2 regions of the Streptomyces amakusaensis genome follow, and region 2 is predicted to be linked to the other one. Evidence: predicted binding sites of a transcription regulator. Region 2 holds the regulator's gene; the other holds the start of a gene.
What was found. Region 2 encodes HspR, which represses chaperone genes until heat shock. Its sites were predicted from a motif close to TTGAGNNNNNNNNNCTCAA; they were not measured.
Positions count from the first base shown of each region.

Region 1: the regulator HspR is predicted to act here: its motif matches at 5,843-5,861, upstream of lon (endopeptidase La).

Region 1 covers NZ_BAAASB010000002.1:1,452-13,189, forward strand. Annotated here, with positions in the region: gene ABD371_RS02545 (HAMP domain-containing sensor histidine kinase) at 1-314, opposite strand, end outside; gene ABD371_RS02550 (response regulator transcription factor) at 311-1,048, opposite strand; gene ABD371_RS02555 (spermidine synthase family protein) at 1,150-1,854, opposite strand; gene ABD371_RS02560 (hypothetical protein) at 1,969-3,372, opposite strand; gene ABD371_RS02565 (ATP-binding cassette domain-containing protein) at 3,369-4,223, opposite strand; gene ABD371_RS02570 (zf-HC2 domain-containing protein) at 4,220-5,095, opposite strand; gene ABD371_RS02575 (RNA polymerase sigma factor) at 5,092-5,661, opposite strand; gene lon (endopeptidase La) at 5,884-8,295, shown strand; gene ABD371_RS02585 (pentapeptide repeat-containing protein) at 8,378-9,214, shown strand; gene ABD371_RS02590 (lysozyme) at 9,296-10,147, opposite strand; gene ABD371_RS02595 (MarR family winged helix-turn-helix transcriptional regulator) at 10,380-10,862, shown strand; gene ABD371_RS02600 (hypothetical protein) at 10,894-11,679, opposite strand.
Region 2 covers NZ_BAAASB010000027.1:65,565-77,302, forward strand. Annotated here, with positions in the region: gene ABD371_RS32440 (helix-turn-helix transcriptional regulator) at 236-1,219, shown strand; gene ABD371_RS32445 (heat shock protein transcriptional repressor HspR) at 1,640-2,083, opposite strand; gene dnaJ (molecular chaperone DnaJ) at 2,085-3,278, opposite strand; gene grpE (nucleotide exchange factor GrpE) at 3,390-4,040, opposite strand; gene dnaK (molecular chaperone DnaK) at 4,037-5,887, opposite strand; gene ABD371_RS32465 (sugar transferase) at 6,146-6,694, shown strand; gene ABD371_RS32470 (heterodisulfide reductase-related iron-sulfur binding cluster) at 6,821-9,097, shown strand; gene ABD371_RS32475 (Yip1 family protein) at 9,253-10,212, shown strand; gene ABD371_RS32480 (phosphoribosyltransferase) at 10,295-10,792, opposite strand; gene dcd (dCTP deaminase) at 10,795-11,370, opposite strand.

The DNA of each region.
Region 1 (11,738 bases), on a different contig from region 2:
GAGGCCAGGTCGCCCAGCTCGTCCCGGCGGTCCGCGCCGCGCACCCGGCGGGTGAAGTCGCCGTGCGAGATCCCCTTCGCCACCGTGCTCATCTCCTCCAGCGGCGCGGTCAGGCCGTGCGCCACGAACTGGGTGATCAGCAGGGTGGCGATCACCGAGAAGACCGTGATGAAACGCAGCTCGGTGGAGGTCTCCAGGGCGACGAGCAGCAGCCCGGTGGTGATGAAGACCGAGACGACGACCAGGGTGCCGAGCTTGGTCTTGATCGAGATGGACACGCCCCTGCGCCGCCGCTGCTCCGGGCCGCACCTCATGGGGCCGGCGTCTCCAGCGCGTAGCCGACGCCGTGCACGGTACGGATCCGCTCGGCCCCGATCTTGCGGCGGAGCGCCTTGATGTGGCTGTCGACGGTCCGGGTGCCGGAGGCGTCCGCCCAGTCCCAGACCTCGGCGAGCAGCTGCTCGCGGGAGAGGACCGCGCGGGGGGTGTTGGCGAGGCAGACCAGCAGATCGAACTCGGTGGGCGTCAGATGCACGTCCTCGCCCCGGACCCGCACCCGGCGCTGGGCGTGGTCGATCTCCAGCTCGCCCAGGCGCAGGATCCCGCTGCGCGGCGTGACGGCGGCGAGCGCCGCCCGCTCGACCCGGCGGAGCAGCACATGCACCCGGGCGGCCAGCTCCCGCATGGAGAACGGCTTGGTCATGTAGTCGTCCGCGCCGACGCCGAGCCCCACCAGCATGTCGGTCTCGTCGTCCCGCGCGGTGAGCATCAGCACCGGGACGGGGCGCTGGGACTGCACCCGGCGGCAGACCTCCAGGCCGTCGAAGCCGGGGAGCATCACGTCGAGCACCATCAGATCGGGCTGCCAGGCCTCGGCGGCGTCGACGGCGGCGGGCCCGTCGACGGCCGTCTGGACGAGGAAGCCCTCCGCCCGCAGCCGGGCGGCGATGGCGTCGACGATGGTCGAGTCGTCCTCCACGACCAGCACTCTGCGCTGGGCGCCGGGCGTGGCCGCCACGCCGTTGTGGGTGGTGTGTGTCTGTTCCATCGCCCGCCCCTGTAAGCGCTGTCTGTGCTCGCAGCGCTAGGTAGATCTGTGGTGTGAGAGTTGTGTAGCTCAGCAGCGTAAAGGCAGTTGGAGACTTCGGGCTACGCGGACCGGACGGCGAGGTGGACCACGTCCGGTACGCCTCGGGCAACCTGGATCTCTTCGGTTCTTACCCCGGTGAATCCGGCATTCCGCAATGTCTCTTCGAAAGCGGGGGAGGGCTGCGCGGACCAGAGGGCGAGCACCCCTCCGGGGGTCAACCCCCGCTGGCACAAGGCGAGTCCGGCCGGGGAGTAGAGCGTTTCGTTGTCCTCGGTGACCGTCCAGTCGGGTCCATTGTCGATATCCAGACAGAGTGCGTCATAGCGGACTTCTGTCTCACGGAGGTGCGTCAGCAGGTCCGTGCGGAGGATCACGGTCCGGGGGTCGGCGAGCGCGGAAGCCGAGAATCGGCCGAGTGGGCCGCTCAGATGCCAGTCGATGATGGCTTGTTCTCGCTCCACGACGGCGATGTGTCGCCACTCGGGATTGACGCTCGCGTGCGCCAGCGAGAAGCCGACGCCGAGCCCGCCGATGAGCAGCGAGGGCCTCTCCCGGCCCGCCGCCCGCAGCGCCTCGTGCGCGGCGTCGATGAGCAGCCGCTCCGAGCGCCCGTCGGAGGTGTCCATCAGGAAGCAGCCATTGGCGATGATCTCGTGATGCTCGCCCCGGCGGCGCAGGACGACCTCCCCGTACGGTCCCTCGCGCCGGTCGAGGGTGACGGGATGGGCGGGGTCGGCGGAGCCGACGGGAGCACTCAGGGACAACGTGACCTCCGGGCAGGGGTGGGGCGGTGGGGGTCATGCTGGTGTCCGGAAGCGGGCCGGGCAAGCGGTTTTGGCCAGGTATGCCGCCCCGGACGGCATACCCGGCCGGTGCTCTCAGAGCGCGGGCACCCTGGCGGGCACTCCGTCCTCGCAGACGCGAGAGGTCGCGAAGTACGCGGAGAGCCACCGCCGGCGCTCCTCGCCGCCCATGGCCCTGAGCCGGTCCAGGGCCGCGACGAGCGCGTCCCGGTCCGCCGGCTCTCCGTACCCGGCCGACGGGGACCAGGAGCCGCTCCAGTTCTCGGCCCCGTCCCCGGCGGGGTTCGGGGCGAGGAACTCGGTGACGGCCCGGTCGATCCGGTGGACCTCCGGGTGCTTCCGGCGCGCCTCGCAGGAGACGGTGTCCCCGGTGATGGACCGGGCGGTGTCCCAGGCGAATCTCTCGGGGTCGACCAGCCTGCTGCGGATCACGCCCTGGCCGAAGAGGACGATGGTGGGAGTCGCGGCCTCGTACGGGTCGGGCTCCGGCACCTCGTCCTCCCGGCCCAGGAGCGCGTGGGACCGCATCATCAGATGGTGGGCGTCCGAGAGACGGGTGGGAGCGTTCTCGACCCCTTCCAGACGCGAGGTGAGACCGGAGAGCGCTCTCCGTACCTCCGGAAGCATCCCGGGGTGCAGGCCCGAGACGCAGATCTCGGGCCGGACGCTGGTGTCGCAAGCCGTCCGGGAGACCAGCGGGTTGGGGCGCCAGGCGCGGTCGCCGCCCTGGACGAGGACCGTCGCCGCCACGAGCGCCGCCGTCAGCGGCAGCAGGGCGTAGACGCGGCGGCGTGCCGCGTACAGCAGGAGCGCCGTGGCGGCGAGACCGCCCAGCCAGCCGACCGTCGCCACGGGCTCCCACCACACCGGGACCGAGGTGTGGAGCATCGGCCCCGACATGCCCGGGACCAGCGGACTGGAGGGGATCGGCCACAGCGGCAGCACGGGGAGCAGCGGGGCGAAGGGCGAGCAGAGGGCGAGCAGCGGGGCCGTCAGCCGCCAGCGCAGCACCGCCCCGACCACATGGCCGAAGAGGGAGAGCGAGGCCACGAGCCCCGCGTCGGACCACAGGGCGGAGAGCGCCGGACCGCCCGCCGACGCGTACGGCCGGCAGGCGAGCAGCGCGCCCGCGGAGGCGACCAGGGTGGCCCCGGAGACCCAGACCGCGGTGGGCAGCGCCGCCGTCAGCGTCCGGGCCAGCCGGGTGCGGGCCGCGCTCAGCAGCAACTCCCGGGTGCCCCGGCGGTGCTCCCGCTGGCCCTGCCAGCACCCGGCCGCCGTGGCCACCGGGGCCGCGAGCTGGGTGATCAGACTGCGCAGCAGGCTCTGGGTCTGACCCCAGCCGCCCTGCCACTCGTCGGCGGTGAGGACGAGCGGCACGGCGAGCACCACCAGGACGGCGGCCCCCGCCCAGGGCGCGGATCCGCGCAGCAGCTCGGCGCGGACCGGGTGGGCCCGCCAGGTGGGCAAGGAGGTCATCGGCCCGCTTTCGAGCCGGACCCGGACCCGGACCCGGACCCGGACCCGGACCCGGAGCCGGGGGCCGTGCCCGGGTCCCAGCTGGAGGCGCGGTGGATCCGGAGGGCCGCCGTGTAGCCGCGCTCGATCGGGCTGACCGTGCCGTCGGGCGCGTCGTGGGGGGTGGCCTCGCCCAGTTCCCGCAGCTCGCTGGTGGTGCCGCGGAAGGCGACCCGGCCGGACTCCATCAGGGTGACCTGCTCGCAGGCGGCGGCGACGTCCTCCGCGAGATGGGTGGAGACGATGACGGCGCAGGCGGTGCCCACTTCGCGGAGCAGTGCTCTGAAATCGACGCGCTGCTCCGGATCGAGACCGGTGGTCGGCTCGTCCAGGAGCAGCAGATCCGGTTCGTTCACGATCGCCTGCGCGATGCCGACCCGGCGGACCATCCCGCCCGAGAGCGTCTTCACCTTGGCGTCGATGCGGTCCATGAGCCCCACCCTCTCCACCGCCCGCTCGACCGCGTCCGCGACCGAGCCGGCCGGCATCTCCTTCAGCCAGGCCACGTAGGCCACGAACTCCCGGACCGTGAACCCCGGGTAGAAACCGAACTCCTGCGGCAGATAGCCCAGCCGCCGCCGCACCCGCGACCGCTCCCGGTGCGCCGTCATGTCCTGCCCGAGCAGCTCCACCCGGCCGCCGGCGGGGGCCGCGACCGTCGCCAGCACCCGGATCAGCGAGGTCTTGCCCGCCCCGTTCGGACCGAGCAGCCCGTGCACCCCCGTACCGAAGTCCAGGTCCACGCTGTCCAGCGCGATCGTCTTCCGGTGGGTGACGGTCAGTCCCGTGACCCTCGCACCCGTCCCTGTCACAGCGTCTCCAGTCGATTGAAGGATGAACGGCGTACGGCGAGCAGCCCCGCGCAGACCACGGCGGCGACCGCCCAGCAGGTCTGCGGGGAGGGTCCGGAGACCCAGTCCGGCAGCTCCGTGACGAAGAACGGGAGCCCCGGCCTCCCCGGTCGGGGCGTCAGCGTCAGCGCCGCCCACACCCCGGCGACCGCGAGGGCGGCGTACCGGCAGCCCACGAAGGAGCCCAGCGCGAGCGCCGCCAGCGTCAGCGCCAGACTCGGCAGCAGCCAGGCGGACGGCCCCGGCACATTCAGCACCTCGGTGGCGGGCGGCGGCAGCAGCGCGCCCGCCGCCGCCAGCACCGGCACGCTCACCAGCGTCACCGCCGCCGTACGGGTGAGCAGCAGCCGCAGCCCGCCCGACGGGGTCGATGCGGCGATCTCGTGCAGCGGGTCGGCGTACCGCCCGTACGACATGGCCACCCCCGTCAGCGGCAGCGCGGGGGAGAGCGCGAGCAGCAGCGGCCGGGTGGAGTCGTAGCCCACCCCGTACGCCAGGAACAGCGAGCCCCCGAGCACCAGGGCCAGCGCGGTCAGCCAGGACGGGCGGAGCGCCGGACCGGCCGCCCACAGCAGCCGGGCGACCGGCCCGGGGCCCGGCCGGGCGGCCCGGACGGCGGCCGGGGCGGGGGAGCGCCGGGCCCCGGCGAGCACCGCCGCGCGGATCCCGTCGAGCGCGGGCCCCGCCGTGCCCGCCCGTACGGCGGCGGAGACCGAGGCGGCGCAGCGTCCGCACGACTCCACGTGCTTCTCCAGCGACCAGGCCTCGGCCTCGGCGGCCGTGCCGCTCGCGTACCGCTCGGCCAGCGGCCCGCTCACGTGCCAGCCGCTCATGCCGTGCCTCCCAGCGGGGATGTGTCGGGTGCGAGCAGGGCCAGCGCGGCCCGCAGCTCGCGGCGGGCCCGCATGGCCCGGGTCTTGACGGTGCCCTCGGGTATCCCGAGCAGCCCGGCCGCCTCACGGGTGGTGAGGCCGTCGATGACGGTGGCGCGCAGGACCTCCCGCAGCTCGGGGGAGATCCGGTCCAGGGCCGCGCCCACATCGCCGTACTCCAGCCCGGCGAGCACCCGGTCCTCGGCGGACGGGGCGGTCAGGGCGGCCGTCCGCACGGTCGGCCGGCGCTCCGCCCTGGCGTGCGCCCGCCGGGCGTCGACCAGCCGGCGGGCGGCGATCACCCAGAGCCAGCCGCCCGCCTCGCCGCCCCGGTGGGACGCGGCGGAGCGCCAGACGGCGACGAAGGTGTCCTGGAGCACCTCCCGTACGGTCTCGGGATCGTCGCAGCGGCGGATGAGCCGGGTGTGCAGCCAGCCCGCGTGCCGGTCGTAGAGCGTCGCCAGCGCGTCCGCGTCGCCCTGGGCCACGGCCCGTAACAGCGCGGCGTCGTCGAGGTCCCGCTCCACCGGCCCCGGGTCCGTGTCTCCTGTGTCAGCCCGCGCGGGGCGGATCCATCTCACGACCGGTCTATCGCCGCCGGGCCCGCGCCCGGTTCACGGTGCCCGGGATCACGCCGCCCCGGGCCGTTCGCCCGGCCGATCGCTGACAGCGAACGAGGGTTCGGGAACATCCGGAGGCTCTCATGCATTGAGTCCACATAGCTCAACTTCACTGCCTAAGGGGAGATCATGGCTGCTGAGTCCCAGACGTTCACACCGCTCACCCTGCCCGTGCTGCCGCTCGACGACGAGGTCGTGCTGCCCGGAATGGTGGTGCCGCTCGACCTGATCGACACCGAGGTCAGGGCCGCGGTGGAAGCCGCCCAGGCCGGTCACACCGGTGGCAGCAAGCCGGAGCTGCTCCTTGTTCCGAGGGTCGACGGAAAGTACGCGGCGATCGGCGTCCTCGGGACTATCGAGCAGGTGGGACGGCTCTCCGACGGAGACCCCGGCGCGCTCGTCAGGGGCCGCGGCCGGGTGCGCATCGGCGCGGGCACCACCGGACCCGGGGCGGCGCTCTGGGTCGAGGGCACCCGGATCGACGAGACGCTTCCGGAGCCGCTGCCCGGCCAGCTCGCCGAGCTGGTCACGGAGTACAAGGCGCTCGCCACCGACTGGCTGAAGCGGCGCGGGGCCTGGCAGGTCGTGGACCGCGTCCAGCAGATCGAGGGCGTCTCCCAGCTCGCCGACAACGCCGGGTACTCCCCCTTCCTGACCACCGCCCAGAAGATCGAGCTGCTGGAGACCGCCGACCCGGTCGCCCGGCTCAAGCTCGCCACCGACCAGCTCCGCGAGCACCTCGCCGAGCAGGACGTGGCCGAGTCCATCGCCAAGGACGTCCAGGAGGGCGTCGACAAGCAGCAGCGCGAATTCCTCCTCCGCCGTCAGCTCGACGCCGTCCGCAAGGAGCTGCGCGGGCTCAACGGCGAGAGCGAGGGCGAGGAGTCCGACGACTACCGCGCCCGGGTGGAAGCCGCCGACCTGCCGGAGAGCGTCCGTACGGCGGCGCTCAAGGAGGTCGAGAAGCTGGAGCGCGCCAGCGACCAGAGCCCCGAGGGCTCCTGGATCCGCACCTGGCTCGACACCGTGCTCGAACTGCCCTGGAACAGGCGCACCGAGGACGCGTACGACATCCGGGGCGCGCGGACCGTGCTGGACGCCGAGCACGCGGGCCTGAAGGACGTGAAGGAACGCATCACCGAGTACCTGGCGGTGCGCAAGCGCCGCACCGACCGGGGGCTCGGCGTGGTCGGCGGACGGCGCGGCGGCGCGGTGCTGGCCCTCGTGGGCCCGCCGGGAGTCGGCAAGACCAGCCTCGGCCAGAGCGTCGCGCACGCGATGGGACGCGAGTTCGTCCGGGTCGCGCTCGGCGGCGTCCGCGACGAGGCGGAGATCCGCGGCCACCGGCGCACCTACGTCGGAGCCATGCCCGGCCGGATCGTACGGGCGATCAAGGAGGCCGGTTCCATGAACCCGGTGGTCCTGCTGGACGAGATCGACAAGGTCGGCTCGGACTTCCGGGGCGACCCGGCCGCCGCCCTCCTCGAAGTCCTGGACCCCGCGCAGAACCACACCTTCCGCGACCACTACCTGGAGGTCGAACTCGATCTGAGCGATGTCGTCTTCCTGGCCACCGCCAATGTGCTGGAGGCGATTCCGGAGGCGCTGCTCGACCGGATGGAAGTGGTCCGCCTCGACGGCTACACCGAGGACGAGAAGGTCGTCATCGCCCGGGACCACCTGCTCCCGCGCCAGCTGGAGCGGGCAGGGCTGGAGAGCGGCGAGGTCGCCCTTGAGGACTCGGCGCTGCGCCGGCTCGCGGGCGAGTACACCCGTGAGGCGGGTGTGCGAAACCTGGAGCGGGCCGTCGCCAGGCTGCTGCGCAAGGTGGCCGCACAGCACGAGCTGGGCGAGCGGGAGCTGCCGTTCACCATCGGCGCGGAGCAGCTGCGCGACCTGATCGGACGGCCGCACCATGTGCCCGAGTCCGCCCAGGACCCGGCCGAGCGCCGTACCGCCGTGCCCGGTGTCGCCACCGGACTCGCGGTGACCGGCGCGGGCGGCGACGTCCTCTTCGTGGAGGCGTCGCTCGCCGATCCGGAGACCGGCGCGTCCGGGCTGACCCTCACCGGCCAGCTGGGCGACGTGATGAAGGAGTCCGCCCGGATCGCGCTCAGCTTCCTGCGCTCGCACGGCGCGGAGACCGAGCTTCCGGTCGCCGACCTCAAGGACCGGGGCGTGCACATCCACTTCCCGGCCGCCTCGGTCCCCAAGGACGGCCCGAGCGCCGGCGTCACCATGACGACCGCGCTGGCCTCGCTGCTCTCCGGGCGTCCGGTGCGCACGGACGTGGCGATGACGGGTGAGCTGTCGCTGACCGGCCGGGTGCTGCCCATCGGCGGTCTGAAGCAGAAGCTGCTGGCCGCCAGCCGGGCGGGCATCACCACCGTGGTGATCCCCAAGCGGAACGAGCCCGACCTGGACGACGTCCCGGCGGAGATCCTGGCGAAGCTGGAGATCCACCCGGTGACGGACGTCCGCCAGGTGCTGGAGATCGCCCTCTCCCCGGCCGCCGCGCCCGTCCTCGCCGAGGCGGCCTGACTCCCGGGACCGTTCCGGCCGGCCGCCGTCCCCGCGAGGGGCGGCGGCCGGCGGCGGTCGCCGTCCCCCTCACAATGGGCCGATGGAATCGATCACCGGCCGGGCCTCCGGAGCCGGACACGAGCTGAAGGCCGACTGCGCGAACTGCGCGGGCCTGTGCTGTGTCGCCCTCCCCTTCTCCGCGTCGGCGGACTTCGCCGTGGACAAGAGGGCCGGAGAGCCGTGCCGCAATCTCGGCGACGACTTCCGCTGCGGCATCCACACCCGGCTGCGTCCGAGCGGATTCACCGGCTGCACCGTCTACGACTGCTTCGGCGCGGGCCGGAAGGTCTCGCTGGTCACCTTCGGCGGCGCCGACTGGCGCGGCTCCCCGGCGACGGCGGCCTCGATGTTCGCGGTCTTCCCCGTCGTACGGCAGCTCCAGGAACTGCTCTGGTATCTGACCGAGGCGCTCACCCTCGCCCCCGCCCGCTCCCTCCACGCCGAGCTGCGGCCCCTGCTCGCGGAGACCGGGGCCCTGACCCTGCTCGGCCCACAGGAACTCGCCGCTCTCGACGTCGCCGCCCACCGGCAGCGGGTCAACACCCTGCTGCTCCGTACGAGTGAGCTGGTCCGGGCGGGGGCCGGCGGCGGCCGGAAGAAGAAGGACCGCAGGGGGGCCGACCTCATGGGGGCCAGGCTCAAGGGCGCGGATCTGCGGGGCGCGAGCCTGCGGGGCGCGTATCTGATCGCCGCCGACCTCCGGGGCGCGGATCTCCGGCTGGCCGATCTGATCGGGGCGGACCTGCGGGCCGCCGATCTGTCGGGAGCCGATCTCACCGGCAGCATCTTCCTCACCCAGCCGCAGGTGAACGCGGCGCGGGGCGATGCCGCCACCCGGCTGCCGCCGGCACTGGACCGCCCCGCGCACTGGTCCTGAACCGCATAACGGGCCCCGGGCCAGGGGGGAAGCGCGGGGCGGCCGTTCCGGGACGGCCGGCCGCTCGGGCGGGTGGGGCGGTCAGCCGTTCGCGAGGGCCACGACCCGGTCGTGGGCCCCGTTGAATTTGTTGTGGTCCCCGACGTGGGGCCCGGACGAGGTGTACTGCCACATCGTCTGCGCGCTCCAGCCGGCCGGGAGCGTCCCGGGGGTGGTGTTGTAGCGGGCGATCCACAGGGGATTGCTCGCGCCGAAGCCCGCGTAGTCGCCGGTGCACTGCGTCCACCAGCTGGTCGCGGTGTAGATCACCGGGTCCCGTCCGGTGCGGGCCTTGTACCGGTTCAGGAAGTCCCGGATCCAGGTCACCATCCCCGACTGGGACTTGCCGTAACAGGCGTCGCCGTACGGATTCCACTCGATGTCGAGCGCCCCCGGCAGGGTTCTGCCGTCCCGGGCCCAGCCCCCGCCGTTGTCGGCGAAGTAGTCGGCCTGGACCGCGCCGCTCGTGGTGTCGGGAGTGGCGAAGTGATACGCGCCCCGCACCATTCCGACGTCGTAGGAGCCGTCGTACTGCTGTGTGAAGTAGGGGTTCTTGTAGTAGGTGCCCTCGGTGGCCTTCACATAGGCCCACTTCACCCCGCTGTTCCACAGGGTCGGCCAGTCGACGTTGCCCTGATGGCTGGCGACGTCGACGCCTTCCGTCTGGGCCGCGCGGCTTTCCGGCGGCAGGCCGCCCTGGCCGTCGTGCTCGATGACCCCGATGCCCAGATGGGCGGAGCCTCGGGGCGGGGCCTCGGAGGCCCCGGCCGGGCCGGGGAGGGTGAGGAGGAGGGAGAGGACCGCGAGGAGAGCGCCGGCCGTCGCCAGGAGCGAGCGGCGGGGTCTCCCCGACGAGCTGAGGGGAACGGTCGTTCCGGATCTGTGCACGGACATAGCGTGCCTCTGAAGACCTTCGGTGGGGGGATATGACGATGAGCCGGCATACCGCGATGGAGCAATATGGTGTGGGCATGTCATATAGGACGCTACGCGCGGAGAAACCCGTCCGGGAAGAGGCGCGAAGTGCCGCCGTTGGTCTATGCCTGCGAAATACTTAACGAGCTGCGGCTATCGGTGCCGTTGGCGGGAACTTTCAGGATTCGGAAAGCGTACGAGGGGTGCTGACGTGCACGGAAGCAGTACGGGAAGCGAGGTCGGAGCCCGGGAGGAAAGCGGGGCCGACCCGGTATTCCTCGCACTGGAAAGGGAGTTGGCCGTCTTCCACCGCCGCGCCAGGGCCTCGGCCGGTGAGATGGCCCGTCAGCTCCACCCCGATCTGGAGGCCGCCGCCTACGGCCTTCTCGTCCGCCTGGAGGAGTCGGGCTCGCTGCGCGCCACCGATCTCGCGGGGTATTTCGGCGTCGGCAAGGCGACGATGAGCCGCCAGCTGCGCGCGCTGGAGGGGCTGGGCCTGGTGGTTCGGGAGCCCGACCCGGCGGACGGCCGGGCGTCACTCGTACGGCTCACCGAAGAAGGTCTGACCCGGTTCCGCCGAGTGAGGGACGTCCGCCGCGAACGCTATGTCGCCAAGCTCGCCGGCTGGGACCGCGCGGAGATCTCGGAACTGGCCCGGCTGCTGCATCAGCTGAACACCCGCGCGGAGGACTGAACGCCCGCGGAGCGTCAGGACGCCCGCGCTCTCAGAACTCCGCCAGGACCGCCGTCGCGTCGTCGTGGGCCTTCCCCCGGGCCGTGCCCCCGCGCACCGCCGCCGACTCCAGCTCCCGCACCCGGTCGATCAGCCCCTGGCTCCCCTCCTTGCGCAGCACCCCCAGGCACTGGGCCCAGTCGCCCCGGCCGAACATCTCCACCCACCGCGAAGCCCCGTCGGTCAGCGCCGCCACCGAGCGGACCGCCGCCATCGGGGTGCGGCCCGTCACCGCGCGGGCGGCCACCCCCGGGTCCGCCGCCGCCGTGAAGAAGCCGCCCTCCGCGTTGCGCAGCGCGTCCGCCGAGGCGTGGGTGCGCAGCGCCTCGCGGGGCAGCCGGTCGAGCCGGTCGTCCAGCACCGCGCGCACCTCGCCCTCCGGCGATTCGATCAGCAGCGCCGAGTCCGAGAGCACCAGATGCTCCAGATCGCCGGAAGGATCTCCCCAGCGGGCGAGGACGACCGTTGCCTGTGGAGTTCGAACGTGAGAAAGGTCACAGCTCTTACGGTGGGCGTCGGCGGTGCGCCTGATTGCCCCGGAGAGAATCCCGGCCAAGGGCGTATCCGGCCGAGAAGCGGACAGTTCGAGCAGCGCGCCCCCGAGCCGGGCGGTGAACCAGGGGACGCCGTGCTCACAGCCGTACTCCCCCCTCGGAGGAGTCACTCCGTCCAGCACCACCAGTGATCCTCCCTGGCCCGAAGCGGGCAGGGCCACGGATGCCCAGTCCTCGTTGGGGCGTTCGGGCGAGCCGGGGGAAGTGGCCAGATCCATGCGCATGGACCCCAGTCTGCATGACTCGTTCACGCGTCCTGCACAAACGCACAAACAATTCGTAC
Region 2 (11,738 bases):
CCACCTTGTCGGCAGGAGAGCTACCCCAGGAGGGCTCACCGGAGGCTCCCACGCCGAGCGCGGCAGCCGCTATGGCAAGAGCACAAAGAGCACGTAGCGTCCTAGACATGGGTGATCTCCACCTCTTTTGATCAATCCTCCTCCCCCGCGCATAAGACGATGTCTCACTCCGAACGCTTGCACCAGCGACGGCAGGCATCATGTTCCTGTAATGCAGGAGCCTGAGGGGGTGCATATGACGTCTAACGAGGGCGAATTCGGACACCCTCATGCAGACGGCGAGCTGTGCGAGGCTGGGAAAAGTCTGTACATCACCGCTCTTCGTACCGGACGAATCGCCCGGTCGGAGGCGGAACCCATGCCTTGCCTCTTCGATCTCGCCCTGCTGCACCCGGATCCCGACGACGCGCAGTGGCTCCGTCCGGTGCCTCCGACCACAGCGCTGACACAGCTGATACACCCCATTGAGCGGGAGATCCAAGAGCGAAGGCGACGTACTGTCGCTCTGACCGACGCTCTTGAGCCATTCATGGCGTTCACCGCTCAGAATTCCACCGCGCCCCAGGGTGTAACCGTCCTGGAAGGTCTCAACCGCATCAACGCGACCCTCGACCAGGTCACCGCGGACTGCACGGAGGAGCTGCTCACCGTCCAGCCGGGCAGCGGCCGGCAGCCGCACATCCTGGAGAAGGCGCTGCGCAGGGTGGAGCCGCTGATCGAGCGGGGCGTACGGATGCGGACGCTCTACCAGCACACCGCCAGGCACCATCCGGCGACGCTCGCCTATATGGAGCAGGTGGGGCCGTCGGGCGTGGAGGTGCGGACGCTGGAGGAGATAATCGACCGGCTGATCATCGTGGACCGCAGGGTCGCCTTCATCCCGGCGAGCAGCGACCGGCTGTCGGCGCTGGAGCTGCGGCACAAGGGGATCGTGGAGTATCTCGTCGGGGTCTTCGAGCAGTTCTGGCTGCACGGGCTGCCCTGGGAGGAGCCGGTCTCCTACGGGCCGGATCTGGGCGGCATCACCGGGGTGCAGCGTTCCATCGCGAAGCTGCTGGTGGAGGGGCATGTCGATGAGGCGATCGCCCGGCGTCTGGGCATGAACGTCCGTACCTGCCGGGCCCATATCGCCAAGCTGGGATCCTCGCTGGGCAGCGGCAGCCGTACCCAGTTGGGGTATCTGATCGCGCAGTCGAAGCTCTTGGAGCGCGACTCCTGACCTTCCCGGACCTTCCCTGACGTCCCCTGGCGTCCCCTGGCGTCCTCCGGGCGCTCTCCGGGGCGTTTGTCGCACCAAGAACCGGACGGCCGTCCGGAAACGACCGGAAACCATCGCCCCCGGCGCGCTCGCGCCGGGGGCGATGTGTAGTCCTTGGACCGCCGGAGCCCCTTACGGGCGTCTGACGGTCTGTCGCGCTCCGGTCCGCCCCGGAGCCGCTCGCGAGCGCGGTACGCGGCGGAGCGGGCCGCCGCGCGGCTCACAGCCGGTACTCAGGAAAGGGCGCGCGGAGCGCCGCCGGCCCGCCCGGGACGCGACCAACCGCGCCACGGAGGCCGATTCCGGTGCTCGGGCACCCGGCCATGGGACTCGGGGGGCAGGTGCCCGGGAGTCCGGGGCCGGGGCAGGAGCCCGTGCGGGCTATTCGCCGCGCTTGGGCCGCCACACCACCAGCGCACTGGCCTGCTGCACATCCTGGTACGGCACGAGATCGCGCCGGTAGGAGGCGTGCACCTGGGCCTCGCGCTGCTGGATGGCGACCGCCGCGCTCTCGACCGCCGCCGACAGCTCGGCGACCCGGGACTGAAGGGCCGCGACCTGGTGTTCCAGCTCGATGATCCGCTTGATCCCGGCGAGATTGATGCCTTCGTCCTGCGACAGCTGCTGCACGGTACGCAGCAGCTCGATGTCACGGGCGGAGTAGCGCCGCCCCCGGCCGGCGGTGCGGCCGGGAGAGACCAGCCCCAGCCGGTCGTACTGCCGCAAAGTTTGCGGATGCAGACCGGAGAGCTGAGCCGCCACCGAAATCACATACACCGGCGACTCATCGGTCAGCTCGTAGGGGTTGCGACGCCTTCCGTCCATGTCATGCTCCCTTCGCGGCCTGGAACAGCTCGGCCCGCGGGTCCTCCTCCGCGATGGCTTCGCGGTAGGCCTCCAGCGCTTCCTTCGCCTTGTCGCTCAGTTCCTTGGGGACCGCGACCTCGACGGTGACGAGCAGATCGCCACGGGTGCCGTCCTTGCGGACCGCTCCCTTGCCGCGGGCGCGCATGGTCCGGCCGTTGGGGGTGCCGGGGGGCAGCTTGAGGGTGACGGCGGGTCCGCCCAGGGTGGGCACCCGCACCTCGCCGCCGAGGACCGCCTCGGTGTAGCTGACGGGCACGGTGACGGTGAGGTTGTCGCCCTTGCGGCCGAAGACCGGGTGCTCGCCGACATGGACGACGACATAGAGGTCGCCGGCCGGTCCGCCGCGCTCGCCCGGCGCGCCCTTGCCGCGCAGCCGGATCCGCTGGCCGTCGGAGACGCCCGGCGGGATCCTGACCTGCATGGTGCGCGAGGAACGGGCGCGCCCGCTGCCCTTGCAGACCTCGCAGGGGTCCTGTGCGATCAGGCCGCGGCCCTTGCACTCCACGCACGGGTCGGTCAGCGAGAAGGATCCGCTGCCGCCGCGCGAGACCTGGCCGGTGCCGACACAGGTCGGGCAGACGCGGGGCGTGCCGTTCTTGTCGCCGGTGCCGGAGCAGGCCTTGCACGCGGCCGAACTGGACATCCGCAGCGGGACGGTGGCCCCGTCGACCGCTTCGGTGAAGCTGAGCGTGACCTCGGACTCGACGTCCTGGCCGCGCCGGGGCTGGGTGCGGGGGCCCGCCGGGCCCGCGCCCCGGTTGAAGAGGCCGCCGAAGACATCGCCGAGCCCGCCGCCGAAGCCGCCGGCCCCGGGGCCGCCCTGCCCGCCGCCCTGGGGACCGCCGAAGAGGTCGCCCAGGTCGAAGTTGAAGTTGCCGCCGCCGGCCCCGCCGGGACCGGCCCTGAAGCCGCCGTTGCCGAAGAGGGCACGGGCCTCGTCGTACTCCTTGCGGCGCTTGGGGTCGCCGAGGATGTCATTGGCCTCGGAGATCTCCTTGAAGCGCTCCTCCGCCTTGGCGTCGCCCTTGTTGGCGTCCGGGTGGAACTCGCGGGCGAGCTTCCGGTACGCCTTCTTGATCTCGGCCTCGGTGGCGTCCTTGGGGACGCCGAGAACCTTGTAGTAGTCCTTCTCGACGAAGTCCTTCGTACTCATCGACATCCCTCCTTCCGGACGGTTTCCGGGGTGGTCCCCCGAAGGGCTTCCGGGAGTGTCTCCCGGAAGCCCCCCGGGAGACACTCCCGGCCGTTCCTCGCCTGACTCGCGTCAGCCCTCTTCGGGGCCACCGCTCTCTTCGTCGTCCGCGGCCTCGTCCTTGCCGGGCGTGGCGCCCGGCTGAGGCTCGGCCACCGCGACCCTGGCGGGCCGGATGGTCCGCTCGCCGATGCGATACCCCGGCTGAAGCACCGCGACGCATGTGGTCTCGGTGACATCAGGGGCGTAACTGTGCATCAGCGCCTCGTGGATCGTCGGGTCGAAGGGCTCGCCCTCCTTGCCGAACTGCTGGAGGCCCATCTTGGCGGCAGCGGTCTCCAGGGACTCGGCGACCGACTTGAAGCCGCCCACCAGCTCCCCGTGTTCCCGGGCCCGCCCGATGTCGTCCAGCACGGGCAGCAGCTCGGCCAGCAGATTCGCCGTGGCGATCTCCTTGACCGTGACCCTGTCCCGCTCCACCCTGCGGCGGTAGTTCTGATACTCGGCCTGGAGCCGCTGGAGGTCGCCGGTGCGCTCATTGAGCGCCGTACGAGCCTGGTCCAGCTCCGCGGTCAGACCGATGACCTTCGCTTCGTCCCCTGCCGGGGCCGCCTTGCCCTCCTTCTCGGAGGAGTCGGCGGACTCGGCGGCGGCGGCGTCGTCAGATGTGGCGCCGGAAGGGACGTCGGGCTTCTCTTCGAACCCCGGAGTCTCCTCCGTCACGCGGCACCACCCTTGGAGTCCTTCTCGTCGTCGACGATCTCGGCGTCCACGACATCGTCGTCGGCCTTGGCCTGGCCGGCCCCGGCGTCACCCTGGGCGTCGCCCGCGGGCTGCTGCGCGTCGGCGTACATCGCCTGGCCCAGCTTCTGCGAGACGGCCGCGACCTTCTCGGTGGCCGTGCGGATCTCCGCGACGTCCTCGCCCTTGAGCTTCTCCTTCAGCTCGACGATGACGGTCTCGACCTCGGTCTTCACATCGGCCGGAACCTTGTCCTCGTTGTCCTTGAGGAACTTCTCCGTCTGGTAGACCAGCTGCTCGCCCTGGTTCCGCGTCTCGGCGGCCTCACGGCGGCGGTGGTCCTCCTCCTGGTACTGCTCGGCCTCCTGGCGCATCCGGTCGACCTCGTCCTTCGGCAGCGAGGAGCCGCCGGTGACGGTCATCTTCTGCTCCTTGCCGGTGCCGAGGTCCTTCGCGGCCACGTGCATGATGCCGTTGGCGTCGATGTCGAAGGCGACCTCGATCTGCGGGACCCCGCGCGGGGCCGGCGGCAGACCGGTCAGCTCGAACATGCCGAGCTTCTTGTTGTACGCCGCGATCTCGCGCTCGCCCTGGTAGACCTGGATCTGCACGGACGGCTGGTTGTCCTCGGCCGTGGTGAAGATCTCCGAGCGCTTGGTCGGGATCGTGGTGTTGCGCTCGATCAGCTTGGTCATGATGCCGCCCTTGGTCTCGATGCCGAGGGACAGCGGGGTGACGTCGAGGAGCAGGACGTCCTTGACCTCGCCCTTGAGGACACCGGCCTGGAGCGAGGCGCCGATGGCGACGACCTCGTCCGGGTTCACACCCTTGTTGGCCTCCTTGCCGCCGGTCAGCTCCTTGACGAGCTCGGCGACGGCGGGCATCCGGGTGGAGCCGCCGACGAGGACCACGTGGTCGATCTCGGCGAGGGCGATGCCCGCGTCCTTGATGACGTTCTGGAACGGCGTCTTGCAGCGGTCCAGCAGGTCCGCGGTCAGCTGCTGGAACTGGGCGCGGGTGAGCTTCTCGTCCAGGTGCAGCGGGCCCTCGGCGGAGGCCGTGATGTACGGCAGGTTGATCGAGGTCTCCGTGGAGGAGGACAGCTCGATCTTCGCCTTCTCGGCGGCCTCGCGCAGACGCTGGAGGGCCATCTTGTCCTTGGACAGGTCCACGCCGTGACCGTTGGCGAACTGCTTCACCAGGTAGTCGACGACACGCTGGTCCCAGTCGTCGCCACCGAGGTGGTTGTCGCCGTTGGTGGCCTTCACCTCGACGACGCCGTCGCCGATCTCCAGCAGCGAGACGTCGAAGGTGCCGCCACCGAGGTCGAAGACCAGGATGGTCTGGTCGTCCTTGTCCAGGCCGTAGGCCAGGGCGGCCGCGGTCGGCTCGTTGACGATGCGCAGGACGTTGAGGCCCGCGATCTCACCGGCCTCCTTGGTGGCCTGGCGCTCGGAGTCGTTGAAGTACGCCGGGACGGTGATGACCGCGTCCGCGACCTTCTCGCCCAGGTACGCCTCGGCGTCGCGCTTCAGCTTCTGCAGGATGAAGGCGCTCATCTGCTGCGGGTTGAAGTTCTTGCCGTCGATCTCGATCTTCCAGTCGGTGCCCATGTGGCGCTTGACCGACCGGATGGTCCTGTCGACGTTGGTGACGGCCTGGCGCTTGGCGACCTCGCCGACCAGCACCTCGCCGTTCTTCGCGAAGGCGACGACGGACGGCGTGGTCCTGGCGCCCTCGGCGTTGGTGATGACGGTGGGCTCGCCGCCCTCCAGAACGCTGACGACCGAGTTGGTCGTGCCCAGGTCGATGCCGACCGCACGTGCCATGTCAATTCCTCCAGCTGACTACTTGAGTGGATCTGACTCAAGGATGCACGAGACCCCTCCCGGAGTCAACAGAGCTGAGTCAACCCCACTCAACTTTTATCCCCCGCTTATCCGCACCTGGAGCCCCCCGGGGCGACCGGGGCGCGCCCAGCGGGCCACCTGCGCGGCGGAGCACCGCCGGACGCGGTGCTTCTGTAAGAGTGATGCCCGCAATGGCGTGAAACGCACCAGTTCGACATTGATTGCGGTCGAGAGCCCATGGCGATGTCCGCCTCCTCCCCCGCCAAGCGGGCCTTCGACCTCGCGGCCGGCGTCGCACTGCTGCTCCTGCTGACCCCGCTGCTGCTGGCCCTCGCGGCGGCGGTCGCCCTCTCCTCCCGAGGACCCGTCCTCGTCCGCCGGGAGCGGGCCGGCCTCGGCGGACGCCCGTTCTCGATGCTGACCTTCCGCACCGCCCCCGCGACCCGGGTCGGACGGCTGCTGCACCGCCACTTCCTCGACTGTCTGCCCCAGCTGATCAATGTCGTCCGGGGCGAGATGTCCCTGGTCGGCCCGCGTCCGCTCACCCCGGCCCGGGCGGCGGCCGTCACCGGCCCGGCCCGCGCCGGGCGGTCAGTACGCCCCGGGATCACCGGCCTGTGGCAGACCGGCCGGCGCTCCGGACTGCCCTGGGACGAGATGGCCGTACTCGATCCGCACTATGTGGAGGCCCACTGGCTGGGCCTCGATCTGGTGATCCTGGCGCGCACCCTCCCGGCGGCGCTCCGGGGGCGTACGCCCGCGCCCTCCGCACGAAGGGTCGCCTGAGCGACACAGATCACCGGCCGCGTGGCTACAGTGCGGCGAAAAAGGTGGGTAGCCTCAGCACGGACTGATTAAGTTACCGCTTAGTAGTGTCGATGGTCCCCACCTCGCAGGCCTGAGGAGCCAGAAATGCAACTCGCCGCGATCGTCGTGTCGCTGGTCCTGACCGTGGTCGGCGTCGCGCTCATCGCCCGAGCCGTCGCGGAGATCTACCGGTTCGTCCGGCTCGGCCAACCCGTGCCCGCGGGCAGCCGCACCGACAGCCCGAGGCAGCGAACGATCACCCTGGCCAAGGAGTTCCTCGGCCACACCCGGATGAACCGCTGGGGCATCGTCGGCTTCGCGCACTGGTTCGTCGCGATCGGCTTCCTCACCCTGCCGCCCACCCTGGCCCAGGCCTACGGCCAGCTCTTCCGGGCGGACTGGACGCTCCCGGTCATCGGCGGCTTCGTCCCCTTCGAGATGTACATCGAGTTCATCGGCCTGATGACCGTGGTGGGCATCCTCGTCCTGATCGGGATCCGGCTGCTGAACCTGCCCTCCCGAGCCGGCCGCAAATCGCGCTTCGCGGGCTCCAAGGCCTGGCAGGCCTACTTCGTCGAATACATCATCCTCACCATCGGCCTCGCCATCCTCGTCCTGCGCGGACTCGAGGGCGCGATCCACCACATCGACGGCTACCAGGCCGCGTACTTCGTCTCGTACCCCCTGGTCCTGCTCTTCGACGGGCTGGCCACCAGCACCCTCCAGACCTGGATCTACTTCACCGCCATGGTGAAGATCGGCACCTCGCTGATCTGGATGATCACGGTCTCGCTCAACACCAACATGGGCGTCGCCTGGCACCGCTTCCTCGGCTTCCCCAACATCTGGTTCAAGCGGAACGCCGACGGGGCCACCGCGCTCGGCGCGCTCCAGCCGATGACCTCGGGCGGCAAGGAGATCGACTTCGAGACGGTCTTCGACGACGAGGGCGAGGAGGCCGTCTTCGGCGCCTCCCAGGTCGAGCACTTCTCCTGGAAGGGCATCCTCGACTTCTCCACCTGCACCGAGTGTGGCCGCTGCCAGTCCCAGTGCCCCGCCTGGAACACCGGCAAGCCCCTCTCCCCCAAGCTCCTGATCATGTCCCTGCGCGACCACGCGCACGCCAAGGCCCCCTATCTGCTGGCCGGCGGCGGCAAGACGATGGAGGGCGAGGAGAAGGCGTCCGCCGAGGCGCTGAAGGACGTGCCCGCCGCCGCCCTGGCGGAGGCCGAGCGCCCGCTGATCGGCACCCTGGAGGAGAACGGGGTCATCGACCCGGACGTGCTGTGGTCCTGCACCACCTGCGGCGCGTGCGTCGAGCAGTGCCCGGTCGACATCGAGCACATCGACCACATCGTCGACATGCGCCGCTACCAGGTGATGATCGAGTCCGCGTTCCCCTCCGAGGCGGGCACGATGCTCAAGAACCTGGAGAAGAAGGGCAACCCCTGGGGCCTGGCGAAGAAGCAGCGCGTCGAGTGGACCAAGGAGGTCGACTTCGAGGTCCCGATCGTCGGCCAGGACGTCGAGGACCTCACCGAGGTCGACTACCTCTACTGGGTCGGCTGCGCCGGCGCGCTGGAGGACCGGGCCAAGAAGACCACCAAGGCCTTCGCCGAACTGCTCCACATCGCGGGCGTGAAGTTCGCGATCATGGGCGGCGAGGAGAAGTGCACCGGCGACTCACCCCGCCGGCTGGGCAATGAGCCGCTCTTCCAGCAGCTCGGCCAGGAGAACGTGGCGATGCTGAACATGGCCTTCGGCGAGGATGACGAGGACGAGTCGACCCGCAAGCCGAAGACCGCCAAGCGGATCGTCGCCACCTGCCCGCACTGCTTCAACACCATCGCCAACGAGTACCCGCAGCTCGGCGGCGAGTTCGAGGTCATCCACCACACCCAGCTCCTCCAGCATCTGATCGACGAGGGCCGGCTGGTCCCGGTGACACCGGTCGAGGGCCTGATCACCTACCACGACCCCTGCTACCTGGGCCGCCACAACAAGGTCTACACCCCGCCGCGCGAGATCATGTCCGCCGTCCCGGGCCTGCGCCAGCAGGAGATGCACCGCCACAAGGAGCGCGGCTTCTGCTGCGGCGCGGGCGGCGCGCGGATGTGGATGGAGGAGCGGATCGGCAAGCGCATCAACACCGAGCGGGTCGACGAGGCGCTCTCCCTCAACCCCGACATCGTCTCCACCGCCTGCCCGTTCTGCCTGGTGATGCTCACCGACTCGGTCAACGGCAAGAAGAACGACGGCCAGGCGAAGGAGAGCCTCCAGGTCGTGGACGTGGCACAGCTCCTCCTCGACTCGGTGCGCACCCCTCCGGCCGACCCGGCCCCGGACCCGGCGCCGACCACCGAACCGGAGCCCGCGCGGTAGCCGACGAACGCGGTACCCCGAGGGGAGCCCCCGCCGTCCTCCCGTACGGGACGGGCTCGGGGCTCCCCTTAGGGGATGTCACAGCTCTGCGGCAAAGGGCCTTCCACCCGGGCCCGCCGGTACTGGACCGGGCCCGAGCGGGTACGTTCGACAACGTGGCTGGATTCAGGATCGGACGCGGCCGGGACAACCGCACGCAGCAGCAGCAACCGCGGCAGGCACCGCCCCCGCACGGTGGCGGCGGCCGTGCGGCACCTCCGCACACCCAACAGCAGCCGCCCCCGTGGCCCCAGCCGCCGGGCGGCGGCCATCGCGGTGGACCCCAGCGGGACGAACCGGAGTACTTCGGCGACCCGTATCAGCAACAGCAGCCCCCGCGGCAACCCCCGTACCCCGGCCAGGCCCCAGCCCACGACCCGTACGCGACCGCCCCGGGCCCCGCTCCGTACGCGAACGGCCCGCGCCACGACCCGTACGCGAACAACCCCGGCCACACCCAGGCGTTCCGCGTGGACGACCCCTACGGCCAGGGCGCGACCTACCAGGCCGGTGACGCCCCCGCGCCGCCCGCCGGTCCCAGGCTGCCCTGGAAGCAGCTGCTGAGCGGAATGGTGCTGCGCCCGGCCGTGACGTTCGGGCAGATGCGGGACTACGCGGTGTGGGGCCCCGCCCTGGCGATCACCTTCGTCTACGGCATGCTCGCGATCTTCGGCTTCGACAAGGCGCGCGAAGAGACCATCAACGCGACGATCTCCTCGGCGATCCCCTACGTCCTGACCACCGGCGTCGCCTTCGTCATCGGCGGTCTGATCCTCGGCGCGGTCACCCACACCCTGGCCCGCCAGCTCAGCGGCACCGGTGCCTGGCAGCCCACGGTCGGCTTCTCCATGCTCCTCATGTCGATCACCGACGCGCCCCGGCTCCTCTTCGCCATGTTCCTCGGCGGCGAGAACGCCCTGGTCCAGGTCGTCGGCTGGATGACCTGGCTGGCGGCCGGCGCACTCTTCACCGTGATGGTCGGCAAGTCCCACGACCTGCCCTGGCCGAAGGCGCTGGGCGCTTCGGCCATCCAGCTGATCGCCCTGCTCTCGATCATCAAGCTGGGCACGATCTGACCCCTCTGAACATGGAAAGGGCCCCGCTGCTCCGGCAGCGGGGCCCTTTCGCACTCCGTATTCCGTATTCCGTGCTCCTGGGTCAGGCGTCGAGAACCTGTCCGGACCTGCGGACGACGGGCTTCTCCACACTCCAGGGGAAATTGATCCACTCGTCGGTGCGCTTCCACACGTACTCGCACTTCACCAGCGAGTGCGACTTCTCGTAGATGACCGCGGAGCGCACTTCGGCGACATGGTCGACACAGAAGTCGTGGACCAGCTTCAGGGTCTTCCCCGTGTCGGCGACATCGTCGGCGATGAGGACCTTCTTGTCCGAGAAGTCGATCGCGTTGGGCACCGGTGCCAGCATGACCGGCATCTCCAGCGTGGTCCCCACCCCGGTGTAGAACTCCACATTCACCAGATGGATGTTCTTGCAGTCCAGCGCGTACGCCAGCCCACCGGCGACAAAGACCCCGCCGCGCGCGATGGAGAGGACGATGTCCGGCTCGTACCCGTCGTCCGCGATCGTCTGCGCCAGCTCACGGATCGCGCCGCCGAACCTGTCGTACGTCAGGTTCTCTCGTACATCACTCATGCTCACACCTGCGTCCGGTGGAAATTCATGAACGAGCGCGAAGCGGTCGGCCCGCGCTGTCCCTGATAACGGGATCCGTACCGCTCACTCCCGTACGGGAATTCCGCGGGCGAGCTCAGCCGGAACATGCAGAGCTGGCCGATCTTCATACCCGGCCAGAGCTTGATCGGCAGCGTCGCCAGGTTCGACAGCTCCAGCGTCACATGCCCGGAGAAACCCGGGTCGATGAAGCCGGCCGTCGAATGGGTGACCAGCCCGAGCCGCCCGAGGGAACTCTTTCCCTCCAGCCGCGACGCGATGTCGTCGGGCAGCCCGATGACCTCGTAGGTCGACGCCAGAACGAACTCCCCGGGGTGGAGGATGAACGCCTCGTCGCCCTCGGGTTCGACCGTCCGTGTGAGGTCGGCCTGCTCGACCGCTGGGTCGATATGGGGGTAGCGGTGGTTCTCGAACACCCGAAAATAGCGGTCCAGCCGCACATCGATGCTCGAGGGCTGCACCATGGAATCGTCGAACGGGTCGATGCGCACCCGACCGGCGTCGATCTCGGCCCGGATGTCCTTGTCTGAGAGAAGCACCCCCCGAGGATACGCAGAGCACGCGGACCCGCCCTAACTCGGACAGCCCCGCGCGCCCCATCCTCACCTCCGCCGAGCCACTACCGCTTCTCCCGCACCACCGGCACCGCACTCCGCAACCGCGCACACCTCGGGCACCGAATCAACCGCCCGGGCCCAATCCGCCCGGCCCCGAGCTGCTGCATCGGAAACGAAGCGGTAGCGAAAACATGCCCCTCGGCACAGCGGACGACGGTACGTTCCATCAAGTCCATCCAGCCCCTTCCCCAACAAATGCGGACGAACACCCACATTAGGGGATCCCCACCCCACCCCCACCCCCGGCACTCCGCCCCCACCGTACGCCCCCAACTCCCGCCCCTCGCCGC